3 regions of the Allobosea sp. CCNWLY174 genome follow, and region 1 is predicted to be linked to each of the others. Evidence: predicted binding sites of a transcription regulator. Region 1 holds the regulator's gene; each other region holds the start of a gene.
What was found. Region 1 encodes LexA, which represses DNA repair genes until DNA is damaged. Its sites were predicted from a motif close to TGTTCNNNNTGTGTTCNG; they were not measured.
Positions count from the first base shown of each region.

Region 2: V7S63_RS11500 (helicase-related protein) is a predicted target of LexA. The motif match lies at 5,730-5,747, and genes of this name have one in related genera.
Region 3: V7S63_RS10425 (UvrD-helicase domain-containing protein) is a predicted target of LexA. The motif match lies at 2,036-2,053, and genes of this name have one in related genera.

Region 1 covers NZ_JBBBBQ010000001.1:248,378-258,350, reverse strand. The annotation lists gene V7S63_RS01255 (DoxX family protein) at 1-241, shown strand, start outside; gene V7S63_RS01250 (SRPBCC family protein) at 273-824, shown strand; gene V7S63_RS01245 (DUF1579 domain-containing protein) at 879-1,415, shown strand; gene V7S63_RS01240 (anthranilate synthase component II) at 1,550-2,167, shown strand; gene trpD (anthranilate phosphoribosyltransferase) at 2,182-3,195, shown strand; gene trpC (indole-3-glycerol phosphate synthase TrpC) at 3,204-4,016, shown strand; gene moaC (cyclic pyranopterin monophosphate synthase MoaC) at 4,013-4,495, shown strand; gene V7S63_RS01220 (molybdopterin molybdotransferase MoeA) at 4,498-5,709, shown strand; gene lexA (transcriptional repressor LexA) at 6,043-6,780, shown strand; gene V7S63_RS01210 (ComEC/Rec2 family competence protein) at 6,774-8,993, opposite strand; gene gltX (glutamate--tRNA ligase) at 9,109-9,973, shown strand, end outside.
Region 2 covers NZ_JBBBBQ010000003.1:106,855-116,827, reverse strand. The annotation lists gene V7S63_RS11520 (dienelactone hydrolase family protein) at 1-440, shown strand, start outside; gene V7S63_RS11515 (CarD family transcriptional regulator) at 503-1,099, opposite strand; gene fdxA (ferredoxin FdxA) at 1,488-1,823, opposite strand; gene V7S63_RS11505 (RNA-binding S4 domain-containing protein) at 1,982-2,293, opposite strand; gene V7S63_RS11500 (helicase-related protein) at 2,313-5,648, opposite strand; gene V7S63_RS11495 (alpha/beta fold hydrolase) at 5,959-6,849, opposite strand; gene V7S63_RS11490 (hypothetical protein) at 7,038-8,291, shown strand; gene V7S63_RS11485 (hypothetical protein) at 8,233-8,907, shown strand; gene V7S63_RS11480 (DUF3108 domain-containing protein) at 8,917-9,747, opposite strand.
Region 3 covers NZ_JBBBBQ010000002.1:739,583-749,555, forward strand. The annotation lists gene V7S63_RS10425 (UvrD-helicase domain-containing protein) at 1-2,023, opposite strand, end outside; gene V7S63_RS10430 (acyl-CoA dehydrogenase family protein) at 2,132-3,784, shown strand; gene V7S63_RS10435 (PAS domain-containing protein) at 3,904-5,931, shown strand; gene msrB (peptide-methionine (R)-S-oxide reductase MsrB) at 5,950-6,381, opposite strand; gene V7S63_RS10445 (BtaA family protein) at 6,711-7,961, shown strand; gene V7S63_RS10450 (class I SAM-dependent methyltransferase) at 7,958-8,623, shown strand; gene V7S63_RS10455 (ion channel) at 8,671-9,471, shown strand; gene V7S63_RS10460 (thioesterase family protein) at 9,486-9,973, opposite strand, start outside.

The DNA of each region.
Region 1 (9,973 bases):
CGGGCTCGGCTTGATGACGCTCGTCATCGCGCTGCTGTATGCGCTGCCGCGCACGTCGGTGCTCGGGGCCATCCTGCTGACCGGCCTGCTCGGCGGCGCCATGGCGACGCATCTGCGCGTCGGCAGCCCGCTCTTCAGCCATCTCCTCTTCGGCCTCTATCTCGGCCTCTTGGCCTGGGGCGGCCTTTACCTGCGCGATCCGCGGCTGCGCCGCCTGATCCCCGTCCGTCTCGGCGCCTGACCCGCGAACCCACCCCACACAGGAGAGTGCCATGCTTACCTATCTCGCCATCGCCGTGCTCGCCCTTGTCGCCGGCCTCCTCATTGTCGCCGCACGCAAGCCCGATCTCTTCGAGGTCAGCCGTTCCGCGACGATCCGGGCGACGCCCGAGCGTATCTTCGCCCTGCTCTCGGACTTCCGGAAATGGGGCGCCTGGTCGCCCTACGAGAAGAAGGATCCAGCGATGAAGCGCAGCTTCAAGGGCGAGACCTCCGGCGTCGGCGCCGTCTACGCCTTCGACGGCAACAAGCAGGCCGGCACCGGCGAACTTGCGATCGTCGAGGTCCAGGCGCCGACCAAGCTCGCCATCACGCTCGACATGACCAAGCCCATGGCCTGCCACAACCTGATCACATTCAGCCTCACCCCGGCAGAGGGCGGCACGCTGGTGACCTGGCACATGCAGGGCGCCTGCCCGTTCATGGGCAAGGTCATGGGCACGATCTTCAACATGGACCGCATGGTCGGCGGCGATTTCGAGAAGGGCCTCGCCGCGCTCAAGCAGGCCACGGAGCGCCCGCAGCTGGTTGCTGCCGCCGCCTGACCACGGCGCATTCGACTGTCCACCCCAGAGAAGCAAAGCCAAGGAGGAAGAACCATGAGCAACGCAGCAGAACTCGACAAGCCGCAGGCCGGCGACCTTTCCGGCTGCATGCCATCCAAGCCCCAGGCGGAGCATGACTGGCTCCTCCAGCTCATCGGCGAATGGACCTATGAGAGCGAATGCATGATGGGTCCGGACCAGCCTCCGATGAAATCGACCGGCACGCAGTCCTACTCGTCGATCGGCGAGCTCTGGCTCGTCGGCGACGGCACCGGCTGCATGCCCGATGGCAGCCCGGCGAAGACCCGGATCACGCTCGGCTACGATCCGCTCAAGGAACGCTATGTCGGCTCCTTCATCGGCTCGATGATGAGCGGTCAATGGGTCTACTCCGGCACGCGCAGCGCCGATGGCACAGTGCTGACCCTCGACACCGAAGGCCCCGACTTCACCAAGCCCGGCCAGACGGCGGCCTATCAGGACATCGTCGAGGTCAAGAGCCCGGACCATCACATCCTGTCCTCGCGCGCCAAGGGCGAGGATGGCCAGTGGGTCCAGTTCATGACGGCGCATTATCGCCGAGTGAAATAACCTCGTTCGTCGATACCGACGACAATCGTTCGAGGGCGCGGAGCGAGCAGCTTCGCGCCCTCGCGCTTGACCGGCACGAGCGTTCGGGGGCATGTGCAAGCCTTAAGAAACTGGGTGGGGACGGCCCCAAGACGATGCGCATCCTGCTGATCGACAATTACGACAGCTTTACCTGGAACCTGGTCCACCTGATCGGTGGGCTTGGGGCGGAGGTCGACGTGCACCGCAACGACACGCTCTCGGTCAATGACGCCCTCGCCGGCGACCATGACGCGATCGTGCTCTCGCCCGGCCCCTGCACACCGAACGAGGCCGGCATCTGCCTCGATCTCGTACGCGAGGGCGCCGACAGGAAGCCGATCTTCGGCGTCTGCCTTGGCTTGCAGACGATCGGCCAGGTCTTCGGCGGCGAAGTGGTGCGCGCGCCTTTGCCGATGCACGGCAAGGTCTCGACCATCACCCACCGCGCGCGAGGCCTGTTCCACGGCATCAACGGGCCGCTAGAGGCGACGCGCTATCACTCGCTCGTCGTCCGCCGCGAGACCTGCCCGACCGAGCTCTCCATCGAGGCCGAATCCGGCGACGGCATGATCATGGCGCTGTCGCATCGCGACCTGCCCGTCCACGGCGTGCAGTTCCATCCCGAGAGCATCGCCTCGGAGCATGGCGCGACGATCCTGCGCAATTTCCTCGATCTCGCCGAGCGATGGTCGCGCCAGAACGCCAAAGCCGCCCTTTCCGCGACAGCCTGATCGATCGAGTTCCCATGGACGACTTCAAACCCTTCATCGCCAAAGTCGCGACCGGCGCCTCGCTGTCGCGCGAGGAAGCCCGCGACGCCTTCGAATCGATGCTCTCCGGCGAGGTGACAAACGCGCAGGCGGCCGCCTTCCTGATGGCGCTGCGCGTGCGCGGCGAGACCACCGAGGAGATCGCCGGCGCCGTCACCGCCATGCGCGCCCGCATGCTCACCGTCGAGGCGCCGGCCGACGCGATCGACATCGTCGGCACCGGCGGCGACGCATCCGGTTCCTACAATGTCTCGACGCTCGCCTCGATCATCGTCGCGGCCTGCGGCGTCCCGGTCGCCAAGCATGGCAACCGCGCGGCCTCCTCGCGCTCCGGCGCCGCCGACGTGCTGACCGCGCTGGGCGTCAAGGTCGGGCTGGAGGCGGCCGGCACCGAGCGCTGCATCGCGCAGGCCGGCGTGGGCTTCATGTTCGCACCGACCCACCACGCCTCGATGCGCCATGTCGCGCCGGTGCGCACCGAGCTCGGCACCCGCACCATCTTCAATCTGGTCGGCCCGCTCTCGAACCCGGCCGGCGTCAAGCAGCAGCTCATCGGCGCCTTCTCCGAGACCTGGCTCGAGCCGATGGTCAAGGTGCTGCAATCGCTGGGCTCGCATACCGTCTGGGCGGTCCACGGCTCCGACGGCCTCGACGAGATCACCACCACCGGCCCGACCCGCGTCGTCGCGCTGAAGGACGGCAAGATCGAGAGCTTCAATATCGCGCCCGAGGATGTCGGTATTCCGCGTGCAAAGCCCGAGGATCTGCGCGGCGGCGAGCCGGCGCAGAATGCGCAGGCGCTGCAGGAGGTGCTCGGCGGTGCGAAGAGCGCCTTCCGCGACATCGCCGCTTTCAATGCCGCCGCCGCGCTCGTCGTCGCCGGCAAGGCGGCTACGCTCGGCGAAGGGCTGGCGCAGGCCTATGCGGTGCTGGACAATGGCAAGGCCAAGGCCGCGCTCGCAGCCCTCGTCGCCAGTTCCAATGCGTGAGGCCATCCATGTCCGATATTCTCAGGCGGATCGAGGCCTATAAGCGCGAGGAGATCGCGGCTGCTCGGCTGGCGATTCCTCAGGCCGAAATCGAGAAGCGCGCAGCGGCTGAGCCCGTGCCGCGTGACTTCGTCGGTGCGCTCGAAGCCAAGCACCGCGCCGGCGGCCCGGCCCTGATCGCCGAGATCAAGAAGGCCTCGCCCTCCAAGGGGCTGATCCGCCCCGATTTCGACCCGCCCGCGCTGGCCAAGGCTTATGCCGCAGGCGGTGCCGCGTGCCTCTCGGTGCTGACCGACATGCCCTCGTTCCAGGGCCGGCCGGAATATCTTGGCGAAGCGCGCGCCGCCTCAGGCCTGCCTGGTCTGCGCAAGGACTTCATGTTCGAGCCCTACCAAGTCTTCGAGGCGCGCAGCTGGGGTGCCGACTGCATCCTGATCATCATGGCCTCGCTCGACGATGCCGCCGCGCGCGAGCTCGTCGCGACGGCGAAAGCGCTTGGCATGGCCGCGCTCGCCGAAGTTCATGACGAAACCGAGCTGGAGCGCGCCTTGAAGCTCGACACCCGGCTCGTCGGCATCAACAACCGCGATCTGCGCAGCTTCGAGCTCAACCTCGCCGTCACCGAGCGGCTGGCGCCGCGCGTGCCCAAGGATCGCCTGCTGGTCGGCGAGAGCGGTATCTTCACGCATGACGACATCGCCCGTCTGCAGGCCTGCGGCGTCAACACCTTCCTGGTCGGCGAAAGCCTGATGCGCCAGGCGGACGTGGCGGCCGCGACCCGCCAGCTTCTGACCGGCAAGACTGCCGAGGCGGCGGCGTGAGCCGCCTCACCCATCTCGACCAGAAGGGCGAGGCCCATATGGTCGATGTCGGCGACAAGGCCGAGACTGTCCGCACAGCGATCGCCGAAGGCCATGTGGTGATGCAAGCCGAGACCCTGGCGATCGTCCGCGACGGCGAGGCCAAGAAGGGCGATGTGCTCGGCACCGCCCGCCTCGCCGGCATCATGGCGGCCAAGCGCGCCCATGAACTGATCCCGCTTTGCCACCCGCTGCTGCTCAGCAAGATTTCCGTGGACCTGTCGATCGACGAAACCCTGCCGGGCGTGCGCGTCCGCGCCGAGGTCAAGCTGACCGGCAAGACCGGAGTCGAGATGGAGGCGCTGACCGCCGTCAGCGTCGCCTGCCTCACTGTCTACGACATGGTGAAGGCGGTCGATCGCGCCATGCATATCGAAGGCGTCCGACTCGTGCATAAATCCGGCGGGAAGTCCGGAACCTACGAGATCGCAGGACCATAGGCATGAGCCTCACCCCCGTCCCGGTCGCGCTCAAGGCGCTGCTCGACAGCGTGCCCGGCCCGACGCCGGCGCAGACGCTGGCGCTGGCGCACTGCGCCGGCCGGGTGCTGGCTGAGGACGTCGCGGCGCTCAGGACCCAGCCGCCCTTCGCCAATTCGGCCATGGATGGCTACGCCGCCCGCGCCACCGATCTCACCCTGGGCAAAGAGCTCAAGGTCGTCGGCGAATCCGCCGCCGGCCGCGGCTTTTCCGGCCAGGTCGGGCCCGGCGAGACGGTACGCATCTTCACCGGCGCGCCGATCCCCGACGGTGCCGATGCGATCCTGATCCAGGAGCATGCCGAGGGCGTCGGCGGCCAGGTCATCCGCGTCGTCAAGCCAGCGGGCAAGGGCCAGTTCATCCGCCCGGCCGGGCTGGATTTTCAGACTGGCGAGATTCTGCTCAAGGCCGGTCGTCGCCTCGATAGCGCTGCGCTCGGTCTGGCCGCCGCTGCCGGCCACCCGACGCTTTCGGTCCGCCGCAAGCCGCTGGTCGCGATCCTCGCCACCGGCGACGAACTCGTCCTGCCGGGCGAGCCGGTCGGCCCCGACCAGATCGTCGCCTCGAACAGCTTCGCTCTCGCCGCGCTGATCGAGGAGGCCCGCGGCACGGCGCTCGATCTCGGCATCGCCCGCGACAACCACCCCAATCTGGCCGCCAAGATCGAGGCGGCGCGCGCCGCCGGCGCCGATGTCCTGATCACCCTCGGCGGTGCTTCCGTCGGCGAGCACGATCTCGTCCAGGCGGCCCTGAAGGCGCAGGGCATGGCGCTCGGTTTCTGGAAGATCGCAATGCGCCCGGGCAAGCCGATGATGATGGGCCGCCTCGGCCCGATGGTCGCGCTTGGCCTGCCCGGCAACCCGGTCTCCTCGATCGTCTGCGGCCATCTCTTTGCCATGCCGCTGGTCGAGGCGCTGCTCGGCATCGCCGATCCCGAGCGCGACCGCAGCGAGCCCGCCACTCTGGCCGTCGACCTGCCGGCCAATGACGAGCGCCAGGACTATCTGCGTGCCACCACCGAGATCATTGAGGGCGAGCGACGGGTCAGGCCCTTCGCCAAGCAGGATTCCTCGATGCTGGCGAACCTGTCGCGGGCCGAGGCGCTGGTGATCCGCCCGGCTTTCGCCGAGCCTGCCAAGGCCGGCGATCCCTGCCGCGTCATCCGGCTGCGCTAGAGCATTTTCGAGCGAAGTGGACACCGGTTCGCGTGAAGAAAATGCGATAAAGCGAAGACCTAAAGCAATTCCGCGGTTCGGAGAATTGCGGAGTTGCTTTAGTCAACTCTCCCGCTCTCAGGTTGTCATCCCGGACAAGCCGCGCAGCGGCGCCGATCCGGGATCCATTCCGGAACCTCTTTCGGGATCCCGGTCTCCATGCAGTCGCCCGGGACGGCATGTCTCAAATAGGATCAGTTCTCATCACAGCGCTCCCCTTGCGGAACACAAGGCGAACGCGTATGGTGTTCGTGCTTTGTTTCGATTCTAGCCCGAGAGGCGAGCGGCGCGACCATGCTGACACGCAAACAGTTTGAACTGCTTCGCTTCATCCAGGAGCGCCTGCGGGAATCCGGCGTGCCGCCCTCCTTCGACGAGATGAAGGATGCGCTCGATCTGCGTTCCAAATCCGGCATCCACCGGCTGATCATGGCGCTGGAGGAGCGCGGCTTCATTCGCCGGCTTCCGAACCGGGCACGTGCGCTCGAAGTCATCAAGATGCCGGACGGCATCGGCGGGCCGCAGGCACAGCGCGGCCGCTTCAGCCCCTCCGTTGTCCAGGGCGGCCTCGGTCAGACCCCGCCTTCCCCGACGCCGGCAGCCAATCTGACGAAGCCGCGACCATCGGCTGCGGAAGACAGCGGGCGCTCAACCGTCTCGATCCCGGTCATGGGCCGCATCGCCGCCGGCACGCCGATCTCGGCGATCCAGGACCGCAGCCACAGCGTCACGATGCCGGCCGACATGCTCGGCGGCGGCGAGCATTATGCCCTGGAAGTCCGCGGCGATTCGATGATCGAGGCCGGCATCCTCGACGGCGACACCGTCGTCATCCGCAAGCAGGACACCGCCAATACCGGCGACATCATCGTCGCCCTGATCGACGACGAGGAAGCGACGCTGAAGCGGTTGCGCAAGCGCGGCTCCTCGATCGCGCTCGAAGCCGCCAACCCGGCCTATGAGACGCGCGTGCTCGGGCCCGACCGGGTCAAGATCCAGGGCCGGCTCGTCAACCTGATGCGGCGCTACTGAATCGCCTCGGCATCCTGTGCCGGCTCCGCAGTTGCGGCTGCAGTTGCCGGAGCAGGCGCTGGTTCTGACGCCGGCTTCGGTTCCGGTCGCGCCCGGGTCCAGGGGCGCAGGCGCGTGACCTCGTCGGCCGTATAGGCGCGCCAGCCGCCGCGGGCCGCATGATACGCCGTCGCGCCGTCGCGCATGAGCGCGCTGCGGTCGATCAGGCGGGCTGCGCAAGGTGCTGTCCAGTAGAGCGACGTCACCACGAGATCGGCGCGCAGGCAGTCCTCGACCAAGGCGATCCGGTCGCGCGTATAGGCTACCGAGCGGCCATCCGGGAGGCGGATGACGCAGCCACGCGGATCGCAAGCGGCGCCATTGCGCAGCGCCGCATCGTCGGGCGCACGCGAATCGCCGTCGGCATGCAGCCATTGCGTGAGCACGAAGCGGCTCGGCTTGCCGGCCAGCACCATCTTGCCCTCCGGCCCCCGCACCAGCACACCCGAGCCGTCTCGCTCGATCAGGATGTCGGGCCGCGACGGGGCCGAGGCCAGCGCCAGCCCGCCGACCAAGGGCAGCGCGGCAAGGAAGCGCAGCGCCGTCGTCCACAAGGTCAGCCAGAGCAACGACAGCGAGAACAGGATCAGCGCGGTCGAGCCGAAAGCGGGCAGCACCACGGTGGAGCGGTCGATGCCGGCGACCCAATGGGCGAGCTGGAGTACATATCCGGAGGCCCAGCCCATCAGCGCCCAGGCCGGCCAGTCGAGTCCGAACGGATAGGCAAGCACGCCGAAGACCGCGGCGGGCATCACGATCAGCGAGACGAAGGGCAGCGCCAGCGCGTTGCCGAGCAGGCCGAACGGGTTGAAGGTCTGGAAATGGTAGACGCCATAGGGCGCCGTCGCCGCGGTCGCGACCATGGTGGTGGTCAGGATTCCCACGGCCGAGAGCCAGAGCGGGCGCAGCGGCCAGGGCCATGCGGCGGCGGCGGCATCGGGCGCCCGCTCCTGCCAGCGCTCGGCGAAGGCGATCAGCGCCGCGACCGCTCCGAACGACATCTGGAAGCTCGGCCCGAGCAGCGCCTCCGGCTCCCGCAGCAGCACGATGATCGCGGACAGAGCGAGGTTGCGCATGGAAAGCGCCGGCCGGTCGACCAGGATCGCCCCGAGCATGACCAGCGTCATGATCAGCGAGCGCTCGGTTGCGACATCGGCACCGGAGAAGATGCAATAGGCGGTGGCACCGAGCATGGCGACGAGCGCCGCGAGCTTCTTCACCGGCCAGTGCAGCGCCACCGTCTGCGACAGCGTGAGCAAGGCCCGCACCAGCCAGAAGATCGTGCCGGCAGCCAGCACCATGTGCAGGCCGGAGATCGAGACGATGTGGTAGATGCCGGCGGCGCGCAGGTCGTTGTTGGTCTGCTCGCTGATCAGCCCGCGCTTGCCGGTGACGAGGGCCGCCGCCATCGCTCCCGCCTGCCCGCCGCCACTGGTCGCGATGCGCTCGGTCAGCGCGTTACGGGCCTGGTCGATCGCGACCGCCAGGGCGAGCCGGCGCGGCATCGGCACGGGAGGCGGCGCGAGCGCGATCTTGCCGGCGATGTTGCCGACGGCGCCGACGCCCTGGAAGAACGCATCGCGGGCGAAGTCGTAACCGCCTGGGCGCGCCGGGCCTGGCGGCGGCAACAGGCGGGCGGTCGCGCTGATATGGTCGCCGGGCTTCAGCGTGGTCACCGGCGTGGTGACGCGCACCCGCCGAGGCCGCTGCCCGGGATCGACGCCCGGCAGGTCCGTGACCTGGATGACGATGCGCACGCCCTTCTCGCGCTGCTCCAGCGCCTCGACGAAGCCGGTGAGCTTGCCGACATGATTGCGGGCGAGCGCCGGCGCCGCGATGTTCGCCGTCCGCCAGGTCGCGGCCGTAAAGCCGGCAAAGGCCGCCGCGGTCGCGATGCAGATCGCCATGATGGCCCGCCGTTGCCGCATCAGCAGCGCGGCGAGCGCACACAGCACCAGCCCGGCCAGGGGCGCGGCCAGCCCTGGCTCGCGATCGGCCAGGAAATAGAGCAGCACGCCGGCCCCCATGCAGACCGGAAGCCAGTTGAACAGGCGGCGGCGCTCGATCTCGGCTTCGAACGCCTGGCGGAGGCGGCCGCCCCAATCGGGCAGGAAAGCAGATAATGGCTGGGAAAAATGGGCGCCGCGCCGCAAGCGCGCAGGCAGAGCCAGCACGCCCACCCTGCTACGGCGCTGTTCTGGCCCGTAGGAGAGCATCCATCCCCCGTCGCGGCCGCGCGATGATCGCGCCCCCTCCCCGCAGGAGGCTCTTAACGGCAGCCGGCAAGCCATGTTACAGCGGCGGCGCCGGATGTCAGCCCCGGCCGAGGCCCGTATCACGATCGCCCTCGCCTCACGCTTACCCGTTCCGCCGGAGCCTTCCTTCATGAGTGACACGGTCGTCACGCGCTTCGCGCCGTCGCCTACCGGATTCCTGCACATTGGCGGCGCCCGCACCGCGCTGTTCAACTGGCTCTATGCCCGCCGCCATGGCGGCAAGATGCTGCTGCGCATCGAGGACACCGACCGCGAACGTTCGACCGAGGGCGCAATCGCCGCGATCCTCGACGGCCTCGCCTGGCTCGGCCTCGATTGGGACGGGCAGACCGTCTATCAGTTCCAGCGCGCCGCCCGCCATCGCGAGGTCGCCGAACAGATGCTCGCCGCCGGCAAGGCCTATTACTGCTATGCGACGCCGCAGGAGCTCGATGCGGAGCGCGAAGCGGCACGCGCCGAGGGCAAGCAGTGGCGTTATGACGGACGCTGGCGCGACCGCGACCCGTCGACCGCGCCCGAAGGCGTCAAGCCGGTGATCCGCCTCAAGGCGGAGCAGACCGGTGAGACCGTAGTCGAGGACGAGGTCCAGGGCCGCGTCACCTGGCAGAACGAGAATCTCGACGATCTCGTCTTGCTGCGCTCGGACGGCAACCCGACCTACATGCTCGCCGTCGTCGTCGATGATCACGACATGGGCGTCACCCACATCATTCGCGGCTCGGACCACCTGACCAATGCCGCCCGCCAGACGCAGATCTACCAGGCGCTCGGCTGGACCGTGCCGAGCATGTCGCATATCCCGCTGATCCACGGGGCCGACGGCGCCAAGCTGTCGAAGCGGCATGGCGCGCTTGGCATCGAGGCCTATCGCTCGATGG
Region 2 (9,973 bases), on a different contig from region 1:
AGCTCAAGCCCGAGGATGTCGTTGCGCAGGGGCGCGCGGCTCTGGCCTTCCTCAAGTCCCGGCCGGACACGACCGGCAAGGTCGGGGCAGTCGGCTTCTGCTGGGGCGGCGGCGCGGTCAACGATCTCGCTGTCAGCGCGCCGGAGCTCAATGCCGGCGTCGTCTTCTATGGCCGCTCGCCGGATCTTTCCAAGGTGCCGCAGATCAAGGCCCGGCTGCTGATCCAGCACGCCTCTCGCGATACGCGCCTGGTCGAGGGGCTGCCGGCCTATGAGGCGGCGCTGAAGGCGGCCGGCATCACTTACCAGGCGATCGTCTATCCGGACGTCGACCACGCCTTCCTCAACGACACCAGCGCCGAGCGCTACAATGCCGCGGCCGCCAAGCTCGCCTGGGAGCGGACCGTGGCTTTCCTGGCGGCAGAGACCGGTGCGGCCTGATACAAAAAAGGCCCGGCGGAGCGATCCGCCGGGCTCTTGCTATCCGATAGCGGAAAGCTGCCTCAGGCAGCCTCCTCCTGCAGGTCCTCGTCGCCTTCCTCGGCATCGGCCGCCTCGGCGGCCTCGCCCTTGCCGGCGCGGCGCGGCGACTTGGCGAGCTGACCCTCGATCTTCTTCAGCGCCTCGGTCTCGGTGATCTCCTCGACGGCCGCGATCTCGCGGGTCATCCGGTCGATCGCCGCCTCATAGAGCTGGCGCTCGGAGTAGGACTGCTCTGGCTGGGCTTCGGAGCGATAGAGATCGCGCACCACCTCGGCAATGGCGACGAGATCGCCCGAATTGATCTTGGCTTCGTATTCCTGGGCGCGGCGCGACCACATGGTGCGCTTGACACGGGCGCGGCCGGTCAGGGTCGAGAGCGCCTTGCCGACGATGTCGGCATCGGCGAGCTTGCGCAGGCCGACGCTCGCCGCCTTGGCGGTGGGGACGCGCAGGGTCATCTTGTCCTTGGCGAAGCTGACGACGAAGAGTTCGAGCTTGAAGCCCGCGACTTCCTGCTCCTCGATCGCCGTGATCTGACCGACGCCATGGGACGGATAGACGACGAACTCGCCCGTCTTGAAGCCCTGGCGCACAACAGTCTTCTTCGCAGTGGACATGCCGTTTCGACTCCTGCATCTCTCCGCCGGAGCGGAGACGCGACTTTCAGCCGCTGGCCGGGATGACCGGCGGCACTCTGCCTGACGTGACGGGCAAGCCTTCTGGCTCTTCTCCCGACACAACATGCTCCCTCAGTCAGTTGTTTCTTGCTGGCCACCAGACACGAAGACAGCAACACGCCGGGCATTCTGACCGGTCGGGCCTGCTGTCGTCTCTGGGAGTGCCCCGTTTGTGTAACCTCGCAGGGGCAGGCGGAAAGAACTCGACTGTGGCTTGTGGATACCACAAAATTCGCGCCGAATCAAAGGTAAACGGAATGCGAATGCCGCCGGGCCGCGTTGCGGCCGGCCATGGTTAACCTCGATCAGGCTCTGACGAAGGGTAACTTCAGTCGCCTTCGCCGGGCTCCGGCGACAGAAGCTCGAGCTTGTTGGGCACGCCGTCGAACTCCTTGGCGTCGGCCGGCGAGTCCTTCTTCTGCGTGATGTTGGGCCAGCTCGCAGCGAACTTCGCATTAAGCTGCAGCCAGCTGTCGAGGCCGGGCTCGGTGTCCGGCTTGATCGCCTCGGCCGGGCATTCCGGCTCGCAGACGCCGCAGTCGATGCACTCGTCGGGATGAATGACGAGGAAGTTCTCGCCTTCATAGAAACAGTCGACCGGACAGACTTCGACGCAGTCCATGTACTTGCACTTGATGCAGTTCTCGGTGACCACATAGGTCATGGCGCTGTCCTTCCAATCGGCCGGCGCTTCTTTAGAGCCGGTCGAGAGAATGTTTCAAGGCCCTGTCACGACCGGAAACGAGATCAAACTTCCATCGAAACAACCGTTTCGAGAAGATTTTTCGCAGGCACGCTGACACGTCCCGCGCAGCCTCCGCGTTATCCCTTCGGCTCCTCCGGCGCAAGCGACGGAACGCCGCGTTCGCCGCCGCTCAGGACCTCATACAGCGTCTGCGCCTGCTCGTAGGAGCCTCGCCGCTCGGCGAAGGCAGTGACGCGCACCACCAGCGTCGCATGCGGCAAAGCCAGCGTCAGGACATCCCCCGGCTTCACCCCGAGCGCCGGGTTCTCGACGCGCTTACTTGCAATGCGGACATGGCCGTCCTCCACCAGCTGCACAGCGGCGGGGCGGGTCCGCGCGAAGCGCGCGAACCAGAGCCATTTGTCGAGGCGTTGCCGATCGTCCCGCAAGCAGCCTCCCTACGCTGCGTCAGCGCTTGCGCCCGTCATTGCCCTCGAGCTGGGCCTTGAGGGCGAGCAGCTTGGCGAAGGGCGAATCCGGATCGGGCTGGCGCTCGGCCGGGCGCGGCCGCGCCGGCTGCTGGAAGCGCTGCTCCTTGCCGCCACGCTCCTCGCGACGCGGACCACCACCGGGGCGGCCGCCATCACGCTTGAACTCGGGCCGGGGACCACGCTCGGGGCGCCCGTCACGCCCCTGGGCATTGCGACCAGCACCGTCCTGCGCCGCAGGCTCGCCGCCGGCCGGGCGCGGGCCGTTCCAGCCACCTTCGCGCCAGCGGTTGCGATTCGGCGGACGCTGCCCGCTCGGCTTGCCCTCGCCGCTTCCCGTGACGGGAGCGGCCTCGGCAGCACCGGCGCGGCGGTCGGGCCGGCGTCCACGCTGCCCCTGCTCGGGACGACGGCCGCCCTGATGGCGATGAGGCCGCCAGATCTCGATCAACTCGGGCTCGGCAGGCGCAGTCACCTCGACCGCAGCGGCAAGCTCGCCTGCCGCCTCGGCGGCAACGACAGGCTCGGCCATCTCGGTTTGGGGCTGGGACGCGGCTTCCGCCACCGGCTCGTCGCTCGGTAGAGCCAGGATCGACATCGCATCGGCCGGCACCGGCTCGGCCGGGCTGGCGACGTCGTCTTCTGTCGGAGCGGCAGCGACCTCGGCATCGGTCAGGATCGGAGCATCCGGGGTTTCACCCGCGGCAGCGACGCTGTCCGTGCTTTCGACCGCACCTTCGACGTCGACGGAATGCGCTTCATCAAGCGCGTCAGTCGCCTCGGCCACGGCCTCCACCGGGACTGCCGGCGTGGTCGCGGCCGGCGCGGGCGCAACAGCGAGCGGCACCGTGATGGCCGGGCCCGGGCGCTTCTGCGAGACATAACCGAGCGAGCGCAGGATCGAAGCGAAATCCTCGCCGGCGCAGCCGACGAGCGAGGTCATCGCGCCGGTGGCGACGAAGCCGTCCTGATCGGCAGCGCCAACCGGCGGCTGGCCGAGCGTCACGCCAGGTCGATAGGCGATCGCCGGACGGATGAGGTCGGCGAGGCGTTCGAGGATATCGACGCGCACCGCCCGCTCGCCGCAGACGCGGTAGCCGGCGGCGCGATAGAGTCCCTTCGGGATCTCCTTGTTGGCCGGAAACGAGGTCCGGCCGGAGGAGGCGAGATGCGAGATGTCGTCGAGCCCGGCGGTCTCCGGATTGCCGTGTTTCAGCGCCCAGAGCTGGGCGGCGAGCGCCCGCGGTGCCGGCTTCAGCAGCGCCGGGACATAGAGGTGGAAGGCGCCGAAGCGGATGCCGAGCTGGCGCAGGCCCGCCCGCCCTTCCTGATCGAGCGTCTTCATCTCCTCGGCGACTTTGCTGCGCTCGAGCACGCCGAGCGCTTCGGCCGCCTGATAGGCGATGCCGCGGGCGATGCCGCTGACGCTCTCGGCGTTCTCCAGGATCTGGAGTGGGCCGAGCAGCTTGGTGACGTGATGCTTCAGCCAGGCGGCCAGCCTCGTCTCGATCTGCTCGCGGGCCTGGGCCGGCAGGTGATCGTCGATCATCAGGCGCAGGCGCGGCTCAAGCACCTTCTCGCCAGCGGCCAGGCGCGCCACGGGCTCGCCGATCCAGCGCACCAACCCATCATGCGAGAGCACGAAGGCATCGTCGCCGGCCAGTACGACGCGCGAGGCGCGTGCCTCGAGCTCGCCAGCCAGCGCCTTCAGCGCCGCAGCGTTCAAAGCTTTCGCTTCCGGACCACCCGCCTTCGGGTCCGCCGTGAAACGGAAGCCTTGCAGCAATCCGACATGCTGACCCTCGACCAGGACATCGCCGGTCGCGGTGACTTCGGCCTCCAACATTGCATTCTCCCGCAGGCGACGCATCAACACGCTCGTGCGCCGATCGACGAATCGGCTGGCAAGCCGTTCGTGCAAAGCGTCCGACAGCCTGTCCTCTACAAGACGCGCCACCCCCTGCCAATGCTCAGGATCAGGCAACCAGTCCGGACGGTTCGCGACATAGGTCCAGGTCCGCACCTGGGCGATGCGGGCCGAGAGGGTGTCGATCTCGCCATCGACCCGGTCGAGCGCAGCCAATTGGCCGGCATACCAGTCCGGATCGAGCCGGCCATGGCGCATCAGGCGCAGATAGAGCGTCGTCGCCAATTCGGCATGCTGCATCGGTGCGATCTTGCGATAGTCGGGCAGGCCGCAGACCTCCCAGAGCCGCGACACCGCCGGCTTGCCCTGCGCCAGCCGCGAGACGTCATGATCGCGCGCCAGGATCTCCAGCGTCGTCATGTCCTCGGCGATCAGGGCCCGGGTCAGCCCAGGCTCCTGCGGCTGGATATTGAGACTGTCGAGCAGCCCCGGGATCGAGCGCAGGTCGAGATCGGAGTTGCGCCACTGCACCTGCCGCACCGAGTCGAAGCGATGATCCTCGATCGCCTGGACCAGGTCCTGATCGAAGGGCGGCGCGCGCCCGGTGGTGCCGAAGGTGCCGTCGCGCAGATGCCGCCCGGCCCGGCCGGCGATCTGGCCGAACTCGGCCGGGTTGAGCTTGCGATAGTGATGGCCGTCGAACTTGCTGTCGCCGGCGAAGGCGATGTGGTCGACATCGAGATTGAGCCCCATGCCGATCGCGTCGGTGGCGACGAGATAGTCGACATCGCCCGACTGGTAGATCTCGACCTGGGCATTGCGCGTGCGTGGGCTGAGCGCCCCCAGCACCACCGCCGCTCCGCCCTTCTGCCGGCGGATCAGCTCGGCGATGGCGTAGACCTCCTCGGCCGAGAAGGCGACGATCGCCGAGCGCCGCGGCAGGCGGGTGATCTTGCGGTCGCCGGCAAAGGACAGGTTGGACAGGCGCGGCCGCGAGACGACGTTGACGCCGGGGATGAGCTGCTCGACCAGCGGCTTCATCGTGCCGGCGCCGATCAGCATCGTCTCCTCGCGGCCGCGATGATTGAGCAGCCGGTCGGCGAAGACATGGCCGCGGTCGAGATCGGCGGCGAGCTGGATCTCGTCGATGGCGACGAAATCGACGACGAGGTCGCGCGGCATCGCCTCGACCGTGCAGACCCAGAAGCTCGGCCGCTCCGGCTTGATCTTCTCCTCGCCGGTGACGAGCGCGACGGCGTGTGGCCCAACCTTGTCGACGACACGCTGATAGACCTCGCGCGCCAGGAGGCGCAGCGGCAGGCCGATCATGCCCGTGGGATGCGCGACCATCCGCTCGATGGCCAGATGGGTCTTACCGGTATTGGTCGGTCCGAGCACCGCCGTGACGCCGCGAGCGCGGAGCGAAGGCGGAAGGGAACGGGTTTGGATCAAGACGCTGGAGCTTTCCTGCAGCCCGGGCGGGGCAAGCCCTACCGGGTCGAGCCGCCTGAAGGCAACCCGATCCGTGAACAGAACGAGTCCGGAACGAAGCGAGGCCGAATCGCTGACTCCCACAGAATCAGGTTTCGTTCACGGCGAGATATTGCGGCAAGCGATTCAAAAACCACAAGATTTTGAATCGTCCTCATTCTTCATCCTTCGCCGACTTGCGCGCGCGAGGGCCGCTTTCGCTCATGTAGGTGTTGTGCGCCAGAACGCGAGAGGACTCCGAGGAATACGGTAGACGATAAGCCGCCAGTTAATCCGCGAACACATCGGCCACGACCTGCGCCGCCTCATCCGGCGCCTCGACATGGACGAAATGGCCGGCGCCCTCGCAAAAGCTCACCTCCACATCGTCGAAATAATGCGACAGGAAGCTCGCCCACTCCGATTTCAGGATCGGGTCGTGCCGGCCCCAATGGACCCGCGTGCGCTGATGGATCGGCACGGAGGGAGCCGGGTGCCCGTCGATCGCGGCGATCCGCGCCGCGTTCTGGCTCCGATACCAGTCGAAGCCGCCGCGCAGATTGCCGGGCTTCATGAAGTTCTCGACGTAAGTGTCGAAGACCGGCGCGAAGGCATCCTTGCGATGGCACCAATGCGTCAGGAAATGCCCGAGATAGAGCGCGCAGGCCTCGCGGCTGGAGCCGATCAACTGCTCCGCCAGCGGCAATTGCTGGAAGGACTGGTACCAGATCTCGTTGACATGGCCGTCGCGGACCCAGGCCGAGCCTACACTCGGCGTCGGGCAGTTGAAGAACAGGAGCTTCTCGACCCGTTGCGGATGACGCCGCGCCAGCCCCTGCGCCACATAGGCGCCGACATCGTGGCCGACGACGCCGACCGGCCCGGTGCCGAGCGCGTCCAATAGCGCCGCGATGTCGTCGGCATGGGCGTTGGCGCCGACATCGCTGCGCGGCGTCGCTGACTTGCCGCTGTCGCCGAAACCGCGAAGATCGGGCGCGATCAGACGGAACTCACCGTGCAGCCGGTTCATCACCGGCAGCCAGCTCATCCAGAATTCCGGCCAGCCATGCAGCAGAAGGACTGCTGGCCCGTCGCCGACCTCGGCGACGTGGAGAACGGTGTCCCGCACGACAACCTGGCGGTGCCTGAGGCCGGGCGGCAAGGCGAAATCGCTGGACATGACGGCTCCGGAACCGAATCGCCGGGAAGGCTAGCGCCTCGAACGAGCGTTCCGCAATCCACGCAGGGGCAGAGCCTGCATGCGCGGGAAGGCATGGTAGCCGAAGTGCCGGCGGGGATGGGCGGCGATCTCATCCCCCGCGCTTCCGGCGGCCTCAGAATGGCGCGCTCAAAACAGGGGAGCACGCCATGCCGGATCAGCCGCAGCCTTCAGCCCATGGCAGTGCACATTGGCGTGAGATCGTCCTTCTGCGCCGCAGACTCGTCTCTTTAAAGGCACAGACGCGGCTGCTTCGCCACGAGCTCGCCTGCAAATACAATCCTGATCAGCCGCGCGTGCCGGCCGGCAATACCGGCGGCGGGCAATGGACCAGCGGCGGCGGTGGCGGTGGTGCGACGCCGACTGGGACCGACTTTCCCGGCGACCTCGGCAGTGCCTTCTCGGCCGCGCTGAGCTTCGGCGATGTCGTCCCTGATACCACAGTCGAGGAGAGCTGGGCCTTCTATCAGGACGCCACGCGCCCCGACGGCTCGCTGGCCGAACGCGCCGTCGTCAACCGCGACGGCTCGACCATCCACTCCGAGTTCGCCGAGCCCGACCGCAAGAGCGACTGGGACGAGCGCCACACCGTCACGGTGCCCGAGGGCGGCAAGACCACCTTCGAGACCTCGGATCGCACCCAGACGATCCGCGACGGCGGGCCGGATGGCGAAGTCGTCTCGCGCGCGACCTGGACGGAGCGCGGGCCGGAGCGGGAGGCGACCGTGCAGCAGGCGTTCGCTCCATTGCTGCCCGCTGCCCCCGCGGCGGCGGAGGTCACGATCACATCGGCTCTGACGCTCTTCACCTGGCTGTCGGCGCGAAACAAGACCGATGGGCTGGAAGCGACCATTGCCTTTAACGCGCGAGATTATCGCCCCAGCGAAGCGCCTGGCTTCGACCTTGGCTATGTCGGCCAGATCAGCCGCTCCGAAGCGGAAGCAGCCTGTCGCTATCTGCCCGAACTGCAGTCCCGCCTCGACGCCGCCATTGCGACGGTCGGGCCCGCGAGCAAATATCCATCACCGGCCGTTTACGGGACGTATGTGCATACGAACATGGGCAACCAAATCACGACGCAGAACTATCCCGACCTGAAGGCCGAGCGGTCGTTCTTGAAGGAGTTAAGCGAACCGACCTCGGAGACCCTGCGCCGGTACGGTTATCCCGATACAGTGCGTTATGACGTCTACGAATTGAGGGCTGACGGAACACTTGCATTTACGATTTCAAGGCCGGGAGACGAGGCCTGTCCGTTCGCCGCTCGGATATTTTGGCGAACGCAGGGCGATTTGGCTTTGCTAGCGCGCGTCGCATCGTCGTCCTCGAAGTCAGGCCGAGCAAGTGACATCGAAGAAGCAAATTGCCGAGCTCCTCGACACATTGGTAGCTCGGCACCATGACTTGGTACGATATGGACCGTTTGTCGTCCTCAGGCCACTACGCCATATCATCCGTTCCGTCTCGATCGATCGTACGAGGGTATCCGACCTGCCGGATCTATTCTTCTCGATCGGCTATACCTGCGACCCCTGCGCAACCGTGCAAGGCTTTTGGCTCGAGGGTTTCTCGACCGGCCAGGACCAGCCACGATACTGGTCGCAACCGAATTTCAAGGATGCATTCCTCCAAGTCGTGGAGGAACGCATCTTACCGATGCTGAGATCCATCGAAAGCTTCGATGCGCTTCTGAGCTTCGACCAGAATCGAGAGTTTGGCTATCGTGAGACAGTCAATTCGCCGCTGCACAAGGTCCAGCTGGCTTCAGCGATGGGGCGTTTTGATGATGCGCTCGAGACCGCGCGTTGGATGGCGCTGCACCCCCGAAAATCTCGCTACTGGTCGGAGGGTAGCTATGCGCTCATTGTTGACCATCTCGCTCCCTTACTGGAAGCGCGAGACGAAGCCGGTATTGCGGCCATGTTGCACGACTGGGAGATGAAGACGATCCAGAAGATCGGAGTCTTGCCGATCTTCGAGCAGGTGCCATTCCCGTTCGAACTCGGCCGTAGCCGTTGATGGGGAACCTCAATTCCGCGTCGCGGTCGCCGTCACGCCCGGATCGACCTTGAAGCTCGAGGCCTCGATCACCGCGGTGCCGATCATCGTCTTCACCGAGATGCGCACCGGCAGCATCATGTTCGTGCCGGCGACGGGGGCGAGCCAGGTCGAGATCTCCTTGTTCTCGGCCATGAACTTGGTCGAGGGCCGCAGGGAGCGATGGCCGGCGATCGGTACATAGCGCGCCTGGCAGACCGAGACCGGGCCGCTATAGCCGTCGATCTTGATCTCGCGCGTGCCGGAATAACTCAGCTTTATGTCGTAGCGCGCCGCGCCGTCGAAGATCGCCAGCGTGCGGTTGCAGGCCGCCGCGCCGCCATTGCGGCCGGAAGCCTCGACCGGCATCAGGAAGGCGCTGAGCGGATCCATGATGTTGCGCTGGTGCTCGTCCTTGAGCGGGACGCGATCGGGCTTGGGATCGATCGGCGGCTCGATCGCCAGCGCCTGCACGGCATTGCCGCCGAGCGCCATGCGCACCGTGCGGCTTTCGCTGGAATTGGCCGAGGACACCGCGAAGGCCGTCGGCGAGAGCCGGCTGCCGTTGAGGTTGCCGGTCGCAGTGCCGGAACCGCGACCGCCGGTGAAACTGCCGACGAGGCCGGTCAGCTTGGCGGTGGCGTCGAGCTTGTAGCTGCCGCCGTCGATACCGCCGGCGAGATTGGCCTTGCCGAGCGACAGGCCGAGCAGGCTGACGTCATAGGTCGCATCCAGCGACGCGGCCTGTACGGCCGGCGCAGGCAGGGCAAGCATCAGCACCGTGATGAGGGCGCTGCTGGCAGGCGACAAGGCGAGCTTCATCTTGAGGCTCCGAAGCGCGACGGACATCGTCGCATGCACTGGGATTCGGTCCGAATCGTGACTGGCTGCCGTCAGCTTGGCGGGATAATGGTTACCGAGATGTTTCCGGGGCGCTTTCGCGCGACCTGCCTTGACGGGCTGTCACCGGCCCGTTATAGACCGCCCACTTCAATTTGACTTCCGGTGCTCGCCTGCCGGCACGTCGCGTGTCGGCATTTTGCGTTGA
Region 3 (9,973 bases), on a different contig from region 1:
AGGCGCCGTAGCCACCCTGGCTGTAGGCCGTCGGTGCCTGGACGACCTCGACATGGTCCTCAGGCAGTTCGTCGATGAAGCGCGACGGCAAGCTCGACTGCCAGAGGCCGTGGATGCGGCGGTTCGAGGCAAAATAGAGCTTGAGGCGCTTGCGGGCGCGGGTCAGACCCACATGGGCGAGGCGGCGCTCCTCTTCGAGGCCGGCGCGGCCGTTCTCGTCGAGGGCGCGCTGGTTCGGAAACAACCCTTCCTCCCAGCCGGGCAGGAAGACGGTGTCGAATTCCAGCCCCTTGGCGGCGTGCAGCGTCATGATCGAGACGCGGGCGCCGCCATCGCCGCTGTCGGCGTCCATCACCAGCGAGACGTGCTCGAGGAAGGACGGCAGATCGGGGAACTCGTCGAGCGAGCGGACCAGTTCCTTCAGGTTCTCCAGCCGGCCGGCGGCGTCGGCCGAGCGGTCCTTCTGCCACATCTCGGTGTAGCCGCTCTCCTCCAGCACCAATTCGGCGAGCTCGCCCTGCTGCATGCTCTCGGCGCGCCCCGACCAGCGGGCGAAGGCCTCGACCAGCTCACGCAGGGCGGTGCGGGCCTTGGGCTTCAGTTCCTCGGTCTCGACCACCGCCCGGGCCGACTGCATCAGCGAGAAGCCGGTGGCGCGGGCATGGTTGTGCAGGAGCTGGATGGTGGCGTCGCCGAGGCCGCGCTTGGGCACGTTGACGATGCGCTCGAAAGCGAGGTCGTCGGTCGGGCTCACGACACAGCGCAGATAGGCCATCGCGTCGCGGATCTCGGCGCGCTCGTAGAAGCGCGGGCCGCCGATGACGCGATAGGGCACGCCGACATGGATCAGCCGCTCCTCCATCTCCCGCATCTGCGCTGAGATGCGGACGAGGATCGCGACCTCGGAAAGGTTCTCGCCCTTGGACTGCATCGCCTCGATCTCGTCGGAGATCAGGCGCGCTTCCTCCTGGCTGTCCCAGGCGCCGGTGATGGTGACCTTCTCGCCGGCCTCGTCCTCGGTGCGCAGGGTCTTGCCGAGGCGGCCCTCGTTGCGGGCGATCAGCTTGGCGGCGGTGGCGAGGATATGGCCGGTCGAGCGGTAGTTGCGCTCCAGCCGGACCACGGTCGCGCCTGGGAAGTCGTGCTCGAAGCGCAGGATGTTGTCGACCTCGGCGCCGCGCCAGCCATAGATCGACTGGTCGTCGTCGCCGACGCAGGCGATGTTGCGCCGGCCCTGGGCCAGCAGTCGCAGCCAGAGATACTGGGCGACGTTGGTATCCTGGTACTCGTCGACGAGGATGTAGCGGAAGCGCTCGTGATAGCTCGCCAGCAGTTCCGGATGCTCGCGGAACAGCGTCAGGCAATGCAGCAGGAGATCGCCGAAATCGACGGCGTTCAGCGTCTTGAGCCGGTCCTGATAGGCGGCGTAGAGCTTGCCGCCCTTGCCGTTGGCGAAGACGCCGGCTTCGCCCGGCGGCACGTCCTTGGGCGCGAGGCCTCGGTTCTTCCAGCTATCGATGAAGCCGGCCAGCATCCGGCCGGGCCAGCGCTTCTCGTCGATCCCCTCCGCCTGGATCACCTGCTTCATCAGGCGGATCTGGTCGTCGGTGTCGAGGATGGTGAAATCGGAGCGCAGGTCGACCAGCTCGGCATGACGGCGCAGCAGCTTGGCCGAGATCGAGTGGAAGGTGCCAAGCCAGGGCATGCCCTCGGCGACCGGGCCGACGAGGTTCGCGACGCGCTCCTTCATCTCGCGCGCCGCCTTGTTGGTGAAGGTCACCGAGAGGATCTGCGAGGGATAGGCGCGGCCGGTCGCGATCAGATGAGCGATGCGGGTCGTGAGGACGCGGGTCTTGCCGGTGCCGGCGCCGGCCAGAACCAGCACGGGGCCGTCGGTCGCCTCGACCGCCAGGCGCTGCTCCGGATTGAGCCCCTGCAGATAGCCAGCCGCCGGTTGCGCGGCCGCGCGCGATGCGAGGCCGCCGGGGCGGGGCAGGGGGGCGGAGGTGGTGTGGTCTGACAAGTTGACGCTGCTCGATCGTGATTCGTTCTACGGTCAATATAGGGTGTCGCGCGGGCGATTGCTGGATCAGGATGCAGCCGCGAACAGGATAAGCCGCAGGAGCGACCGATGCCGTCAGCAGGATCAGCGCCGGGGCAGGCCCATCAGGTCACCAACCAGGTGCCGCCGCTGGCCGATTACGACGCCTATGCCGCCGATCCGGTGCTGAGGGCGGCGATCGCGGCCTTCGACGCCGGCTGGGCCGATGAGCGGCTGCACGAGGCCGGCCGGACGGTCGGCGCCGCCGAGACGATCGAGATGGCGCGGCTCGCCAACCGGCACGGGCCGGAACTGCGCAGCCATGACCGCTTCGGCAACCGTATCGACCAGATCGAGTTCCATCCGGCCTGGCACGCGCTGATGGCCCGCGCCATCGGCCAGGAGACGCATGCGCTGGCCTGGAACCGGCCGGGGCCGGGCGCGCAGGTGGCGCGGGCCGCGCTGCAATATCTCTGGTATGGTTGCGAGAGCGGCATCTGCTGCCCGATCTCGATGACCTATTCGGCGATCCCGGTGCTGAAGCAGGATCGAGCACTCTGGGCGCAATGGGGCGGGCTGATCTCCTCGAAAACCTACGACAAGACTCAGGGGCCCGCTCAGGCCAAAGCAGGCGCGACCGTCGGCATGGCGATGACCGAGACGCAAGGCGGCTCGGATCTGCGCCAGACCCAGACCATCGCCTATGACAATCGCGACGGCACCTATTCGCTGCACGGCAGCAAATGGTTCTTCTCGGTGCCGCATTCCGACGTCTTCCTGACGCTGGCGCGCAACGAGGAGGGCATCTCCTGCTTCGTCGTACCGGGCTGGCGGCCCGATGGGACACGCAACGGCATCGCGATCCAGCGCCTCAAGGACAAATGCGGCAACCGCTCGAACGCCTCCTGCGAGGTCGAGTTTCGCGGCGCCATCGGCCATATGCTCGGCGACCCCGGCCGGGGGCTGCGCACCGGCCTGTCGATGAACCACAATACGCGGCTCGACATCGCCGCGGCCTCCGCCGGGCTGATGCGGCAGGCGGTGATGCTCGCCGGCCATCACGCCCAGCATCGCACCGCCTTCCAGCGCCTGCTGATCGACCAGCCGATCATGCAGAACGTTCTCGCCGATCTCGCCATCGAGGCGGAGGCGGCGGCCTGGCTCGCCTTCCGGCTCTTCGCCGCGGTCGATCGGCAGGAGCGGTCGGAAAGCGAGAAGCTCTTGGCGCGTATCGGCGCGCCGCTGGCGAAGTACTGGGTGGCGAAGCGCACGCCGGCTGTCGTCGTCGAGGCGCTGGAATGCCATGGCGGCAACGGCTTCATCGAGGAGAACCCGATGGCGCGGCATTATCGCGAGGCGCCGCTGAACTCGGTCTGGGAAGGCTCGGGCAACGTCATCTGCCTCGACGTGCTGCGCTCGCTGGAACGTGAGCCGGGCTCGCTGCAGGCGCTGCGAGCGGAACTGCACACGGTCTCCGGCCAGGACCGGCGCTATGACGCGGCGCTGCAGATGCTGGACAATGACCTCCACGATCTCATCCGGCATGAAGGCCAGGCCCGTCTGCTGACCGAGCGTCTGGCGCTGATGCTGCAGGGTGCGCTGCTGATCCGCCATGCGCCGCATGCCGTGGCGGACGCCTTCGTCGCGACGCGGCTTGGCGGGCACTGGTCCGGGCATTTCGGCGACCTGCCGCTGGCGGTCGATGCGGTGACGCTGGCCAGAAGGGCGGTGCCGGAGGTCTGACGGAGGCGGACAGATCGATCTTTCCTCGATTGCGCCCGCGTGCGAAGGAACCAGCCGCCGCCGCCGCGCATTCTGTCGTGTCGGAGCATTCCCGTCCCGACATTTGCGGAACGATCGACGTGCACAGCGACGCCGGCCTCATCGCCCCCATTCTGACGCAGATGTTCGAGCAGGCGCCGACCTTCATGGCGCTGCTGCGCGGGCCGGAACACCGTTTCGATCTCGCCAATCCGAGCTATCTCAGATTGATCGGCGATCGCGAGGTCGTCGGCCGCACCGTGGCGGAGGCGCTGCCGGACGCCGTTGCGCAGGGTGTCGTGGGCATCCTCGACGACGTCTATCGCACCGGCGTGCCCTATACCGCGAATGGCGCGCGCTTCGTGATCCAGGCCGAGCCCGGCGGGCCGACGCAGGAGCGCTTCCTCGATTTCGTCTACCAGCCGCTCCGCGACAGCGATGGCAAGGTCAACGCGATCTTCATCGAGGGGGCCGATGTCACCGAGCGAACCCTGGCGGAACGGGCGCAGCGCGAGAGCGAGGCGCTGTACAAGGGCTTGTTCGACGCCATCGACGAAGGCTTCTGCATCATCGAGTTCTTTGACGGGCCGCACGGTTCCGACAGCGACTACGTCCATATCCAGGCCAATGACGCTTATGAGCGCCATGCCGGCATCTCCAATGTCGTCGGCCAGAAACTGCGCGAAATGGTGCCGGACGAGGCGGACGCCTGGGTCGCGCGCTATGGCGCCGTGCTGCGCACCGGCGAGCCGATCCGCTTCCAGCAGGAGCTGGTCGCGACGGGCCGCTATCTCGAGCTGGCTGCGGTCCGCATCGAGCCGCCGAGCCGCAAGCAGGTCGCCGTCATCTTCCAGGACATCACCGCCCGCCGCCGCGCCGAGACCGCTCTCGCGGAGCTCAACGCGACGCTGGAGCAGGAAGTCGAGAAGCGCTCGGCGGAGTTGATGAAAACCGAGGAGGCCTTGCGCCAGAGCCAGAAGATGGAGGCGGTCGGCCAGCTCACCGGGGGCATCGCCCACGACTTCAACAACATTCTGGCCGGCATCGGCGGCAGCCTGGAAATGGCGCAGGCGCGGATCGCACAGGGCCGGATCGCCGACACCGAGCGCTTCCTCACCGGCGCGAAGAGCGCCGTGCGCCGCGCCGCCAGCCTGACCGAGCGCCTGCTCGCCTTCTCGCGGCGCCAGACGCTCGACCCGAAGCCGGTCGATGTGAATGGGCTGGTCAATGGCATGCTCGACCTGATCGCACGCAGCGTCGGCCCGACGATCGCGATCGAGGCCGTGGGCGCCGCAGGCCTGTGGACGGTCTTCGCCGATGCCGGCCAGCTCGAAAATGCGCTGCTCAATCTGAGCATCAATTCGCGCGACGCCATGCCGGATGGTGGCAAGCTGACGATCGAGACCTCCAACCGCTGGATGGACGAGCGGGCAGCAAAGGCGCGCGACCTGAAGCCGGGGCAATATGTCTCGCTCTGCGTCTCCGATACCGGCACAGGCATGACGCCGGACGTGGTTGAACGGGCCTTCGACCCGTTCTTCACGACCAAGCCGATCGGCCAGGGCACCGGGCTCGGCCTGTCGATGGTCTACGGCTTCGCCGGCCAATCCGGCGGCGCGGCGCGGATCTATTCGGAGCCCGGCAAAGGCACGATGATCTGCATCTATCTTCCGCGCCATATGGGCGAGGTCGTCGAAGCCGGCGAAGCCGCGTCGGATTTCGCTGATCCTGCGCCGGTCGCCGGCGGCGAGACCGTGCTCGTCGTCGATGACGAGCCGTTGGTGAGGATGCTCTGCGTCGAGCAGTTGGAAGAGCTGGGATATGCCGTGATCGAAGCGGGCGACGGTCCCTCGGCGCTGAAGATCCTCGAGACCAAGCAGCCGATCGACCTGCTCGTCACCGATGTCGGGCTGCCTCGCGGCATGAACGGGCGCCAGCTCGCCGACGCGGCGCGCATGCACCGCCCGGATCTCGAGGTGCTGTTCGTCACCGGCTATGCCGAGAACGCCGTGCTCAACCACGGCCATCTCGAACCGGGCATGCACATCATGACCAAGCCGTTCGAGATGGAGGTCTTCGCACGCCGCGTCCGCGACCTGATCGACGGGCGCGGGCCGACGAAAGCCTGAGCCGCCGTCGGCAGTCCGTCAGACCTCCGGCGCAAAATCCATCGCCACGCCGTTGATGCAGTAGCGCAGGCCGGTCGGGGGCGGGCCGTCGGGGAAGACATGGCCGAGATGGCCGCCGCAATTGGCGCAATGCACCTCGACCCGGTGCATGCCGTAGCTGTAGTCCTCGCTCTCCTCGACCGCGCCTTCGAGTGGCTGGTCGAAGCTCGGCCAGCCGGTGCCGCTCTCGAACTTCTTGTGCGATTTGAACAAGGGCTGGCCGCAGCCGACGCAGGAAAACGTGCCGGCGCGCTTCTCGAAGTTCAGCGCGCAGGAGCCGGCCCGCTCTGTGCCGTGGCCGCGCAGCACCCGGTACTGCTCCGGCGTCAGCTTCTCGCGCCATTCGGCGTCGCTGAGCTGGAAGGGGAATTCACGCTCTGCGGGCTTTCCCGTTTTGGCGAACATGTCCATCAGGCCCATGCGAGGCTCCTTTCCGTGCGCTCTTGTTCGATTGTCGCGCAAGATATGGGGATTTGTCTTCCTGATGTCACGGGGGCGCAACGCGAGCTCTTTCACGTTCGCGTTCAATGGCGACGGCGCTCTCCTCCCGCGTCGCTCTGCGTCACCCAACCGTCACGCGACTCCTCTAGAGCCCGCTCCCGCCAGCTTGCACCGCAAGCAGGCGGGGAAAAGCGGTCTCCAGATCAATTTGGAGGCGGATTCACAGATCAGGTCGATCCGACCTGATCAAATCCGGCTCCAGCGGCTCGCCATCGCCATGGGCGGAAACGAGGGGCTTCGTGACGCAGACGATCCGCGCGGTGAAGCGCACGACGAACCTCGGGCTGACCACCGCCGTCCATCGCAGCAAGCCGCTCTCGCGCGCCGGCCTGCTGGAGCGGATGTTCACGCTCGCCTTCTCCGGGCTGGTCTACCCGCAGATCTGGGAGGATCCGGTCGTCGACATGGAGGCACTGGCGCTGCAGCCCGGCGACCATCTCGTCGCGATCGCCTCGGGCTCCTGCAACATCCTGTCCTATCTCACCGCCGATCCGGCGAAGATCAGCGCGATCGACCTCAACGGCGCCCATATCGCGCTCGGGCATCTGAAGCTCGCGGCCCTGCGCGAAATCGACGATCATGCGGTCTTCCGCCGCTTCTTCGGGCAGGCGCAGTCCAAGGCCAATGTCGAGACCTATGACCGGCTGATCGCGCCGCGGCTCGACGCCGTCAGCCGCGCCTATTGGGAGGGGCGCAACCTCGCCGGCCAGCGCCGGATCGAGCTCTTCGCCCGCAATTTCTACCGCTACGGCCTGCTCGGCCGCTTCATCGGCACCGGGCACTTCCTCGCCCGCCGGCTCGGCTGCGATCCGCGCGTCATGCTGCAGGCCAAGACGATGGAGCAGCAACGGGCGCTGTTCGACCGGCATCTGGCGCCGGTCTTCGAGACAAAGCTCGTGCGCTGGCTGGTGCGCCAGCCGGCCTCGCTCTATGGGCTCGGCATCCCGCCGGCGCAATACAAGGCACTGGCCGCCGATGGCGATGCCGGCATCCGCGCCGTCCTGCGCCACCGGCTGGAGCGGCTGGCCTGCGGCTTCGACCTGAAGACCAACTACTTCGCCTGGCAGGCCTTCGGCCGCGGTTACGGAACCGAGCCGGATGCGGCGGTGCCGCCCTATCTGGAGCAGGGCAATTTCGAGACGGTGAAGGCGCGCGCCGGGCGCGTCTCCTACCATCAGAGCGCGATCACCGCCTTCCTCGAGAAGCAGCCAGCCGAAAGCTGCAACGGCTTCGTGCTGCTCGATGCCCAGGACTGGATGAACGATGCCGATCTGACGGCGCTGTGGACGCAGATCACCCGCAGCGCCGCGCCCGGCGCCCGCGTGATCTTCCGCACCGCCGCCGACGAGCGGCTGCTGCCCGGCCGCGTGCCGGAGGCGATCCTGGCGCAATGGCAGTATCAGGAGGAGCGCAGCCGCGCGCTCGGAGCGCGCGACCGCTCCTCGATCTACGGCGCCTTCCATCTCTATGTCCGCGGAGCGGCTGCGTGAGCGCGGCCGAGGCCAACGCGGATGCCGCCGGTCTGATGGACCGGATGTATCGTTTTCAGCGGCACATCTACGATGCGACCCGCAAGTTCTATCTGCTCGGCCGCGACGGGTTGATCACCGGCTTGAAGCCGCCGCCCGGCGGGGCGGTGCTGGAGATCGGCTGCGGCACCGGCAGGAACCTGATCAAGATCGCGCAGCGCTATCCGCTGACGCGCTGCTACGGGCTCGACGTCTCGGAGGAGATGCTGCGCACCGCTCGCGAGCAGGTGGCGAAGGCGGGGCTGTCCGAGCGCATCGTCCTGGCGCAGGCCGATGCAACCCGTTTCAACCCGCAGGCGCTGTTCGGCCGCGCCGGTTTCGAGCGGGTGGTGATCTCCTATGCGCTCTCGATGATCCCGCCCTGGCGCGAGGCGCTGGCGCAGGCGATGCAAGTGGTGGCGCCGGGCGGCGCGCTGCACATCGTCGATTTCGGCGACCAGGCGCATCTGCCCGGGCCGTTCAGGGCATTGCTGAACCGCTGGCTGGCGCTGTTCCATGTCACGCCGCGGAAAGATCTCGATGCGGTCGTGACCGATCTTTGCGCTGAGGCCGGCACCACCGGCAGCACCACGCGGCTGTTCGGCGGCTATAGCGTGCAGGCGGTCGCGATCAGGCCGGCCTAAGCGGCCGGGGCTGGACGCCGTCGCCGCGACGCTGCTACGCCGATCGGATGAGTGCAGCCGCCGATCCAGATGACAGCAGCAATGGCAGTTCCGGGCTGCGTGACCGGCTCCGGCAGCTCTACCACGGCCGGACGCCGGCGGCGCTACGCTTCCAGCTTGCAACGCTGATCGTCGATATCCTGATCATCGGCTTCTTCGTCGCGACGCCGATGCTGCGCGACCGGCCGGAATTCCTCTGGCTCGACTATGCCGTCGCCATCATCGTCGCCGCCGAGATCGCGGCGCGCTTCCTCGCCTCGTCAAACATGCTGCGGCTGCTGCGCCAGCCGACCATGCTGCTCGACCTCTTCATCCTGGCGACGCTGCTGGCGCCGCAATGGCTGGAGAATTTCGGCTTCCTGCGCATCTTGAGGCTGTGGTCGCTGTCGCAGCGCGGCCTGATCTGGGCGCAATTGCGCGAAACGCGCTACCGCGACTGGGAGGATGTCGCCAAGGCGCTGGTCAATCTCGCGACCTTCCTCTTCGTCGTCAGCGGCTTCGTCTACACCTTCTTCTTCATGAGCCGGCCCGGGCTGGAGGGCTATGTCGATGCGCTCTACTTCACCGTCACGACGGTGACGACGACCGGCTTCGGCGACATCACCCTGCCGGGCATCGCCGGCAAGCTGACCTCGATCGTGGTGATGATCATCGGCATCTCGCTGTTCGTCCGGCTGGCGCAGGCGGTGTTCCGGCCGCACAAGGTGACCTTCCCCTGTCCGCAATGCGCCCTGCAGCGTCATGAACCAGACGCAGTGCACTGCAAGGCCTGCGGCCACCTGCTGAAGATACCGGACGACGACGAGTAGCTCCGGTTCCGGAGCTAGTGCCGCGTCTCCGTCTCGCGTTCCGCTTCCTGCGCCGGTTCGCCGAGGGTGATCGTGCTCTTCTGCGGCATGCCGATCATCCGGCCGACCGTGGCCGGGCGCGGCATTTGCGCATGCGCCGCCTTCATGATCGCGAGATTGGCGAGGATGTCGGGTGGGAAGGGCGTCACCCTGCGATCGTTCATGTCGACATGCAGAGAGAGGTTCTCGGAGGTCGCCGCGAGCCAGCCCTCGCTGGCATGGCGCATTTCGAGATAATAATGCAGCCGCTTGTCGTCGAAGGCGATGAGCTGCGCGGTGACGCGCACGAGATCGCCTTCCGTCAGCTCGCGCTTGTACAGCACATGGCATTCGGCAGCGAAGAACGAGGCATGCCGGCTCTCGACATAGTCCTGGTTGAGGCCGACCAGCGAGAAGACCTCGTCCACTGCGCGGTCGAACAGAACATGGTAATAGGCCATGTTGAGATGGCCGTTATAGTCGA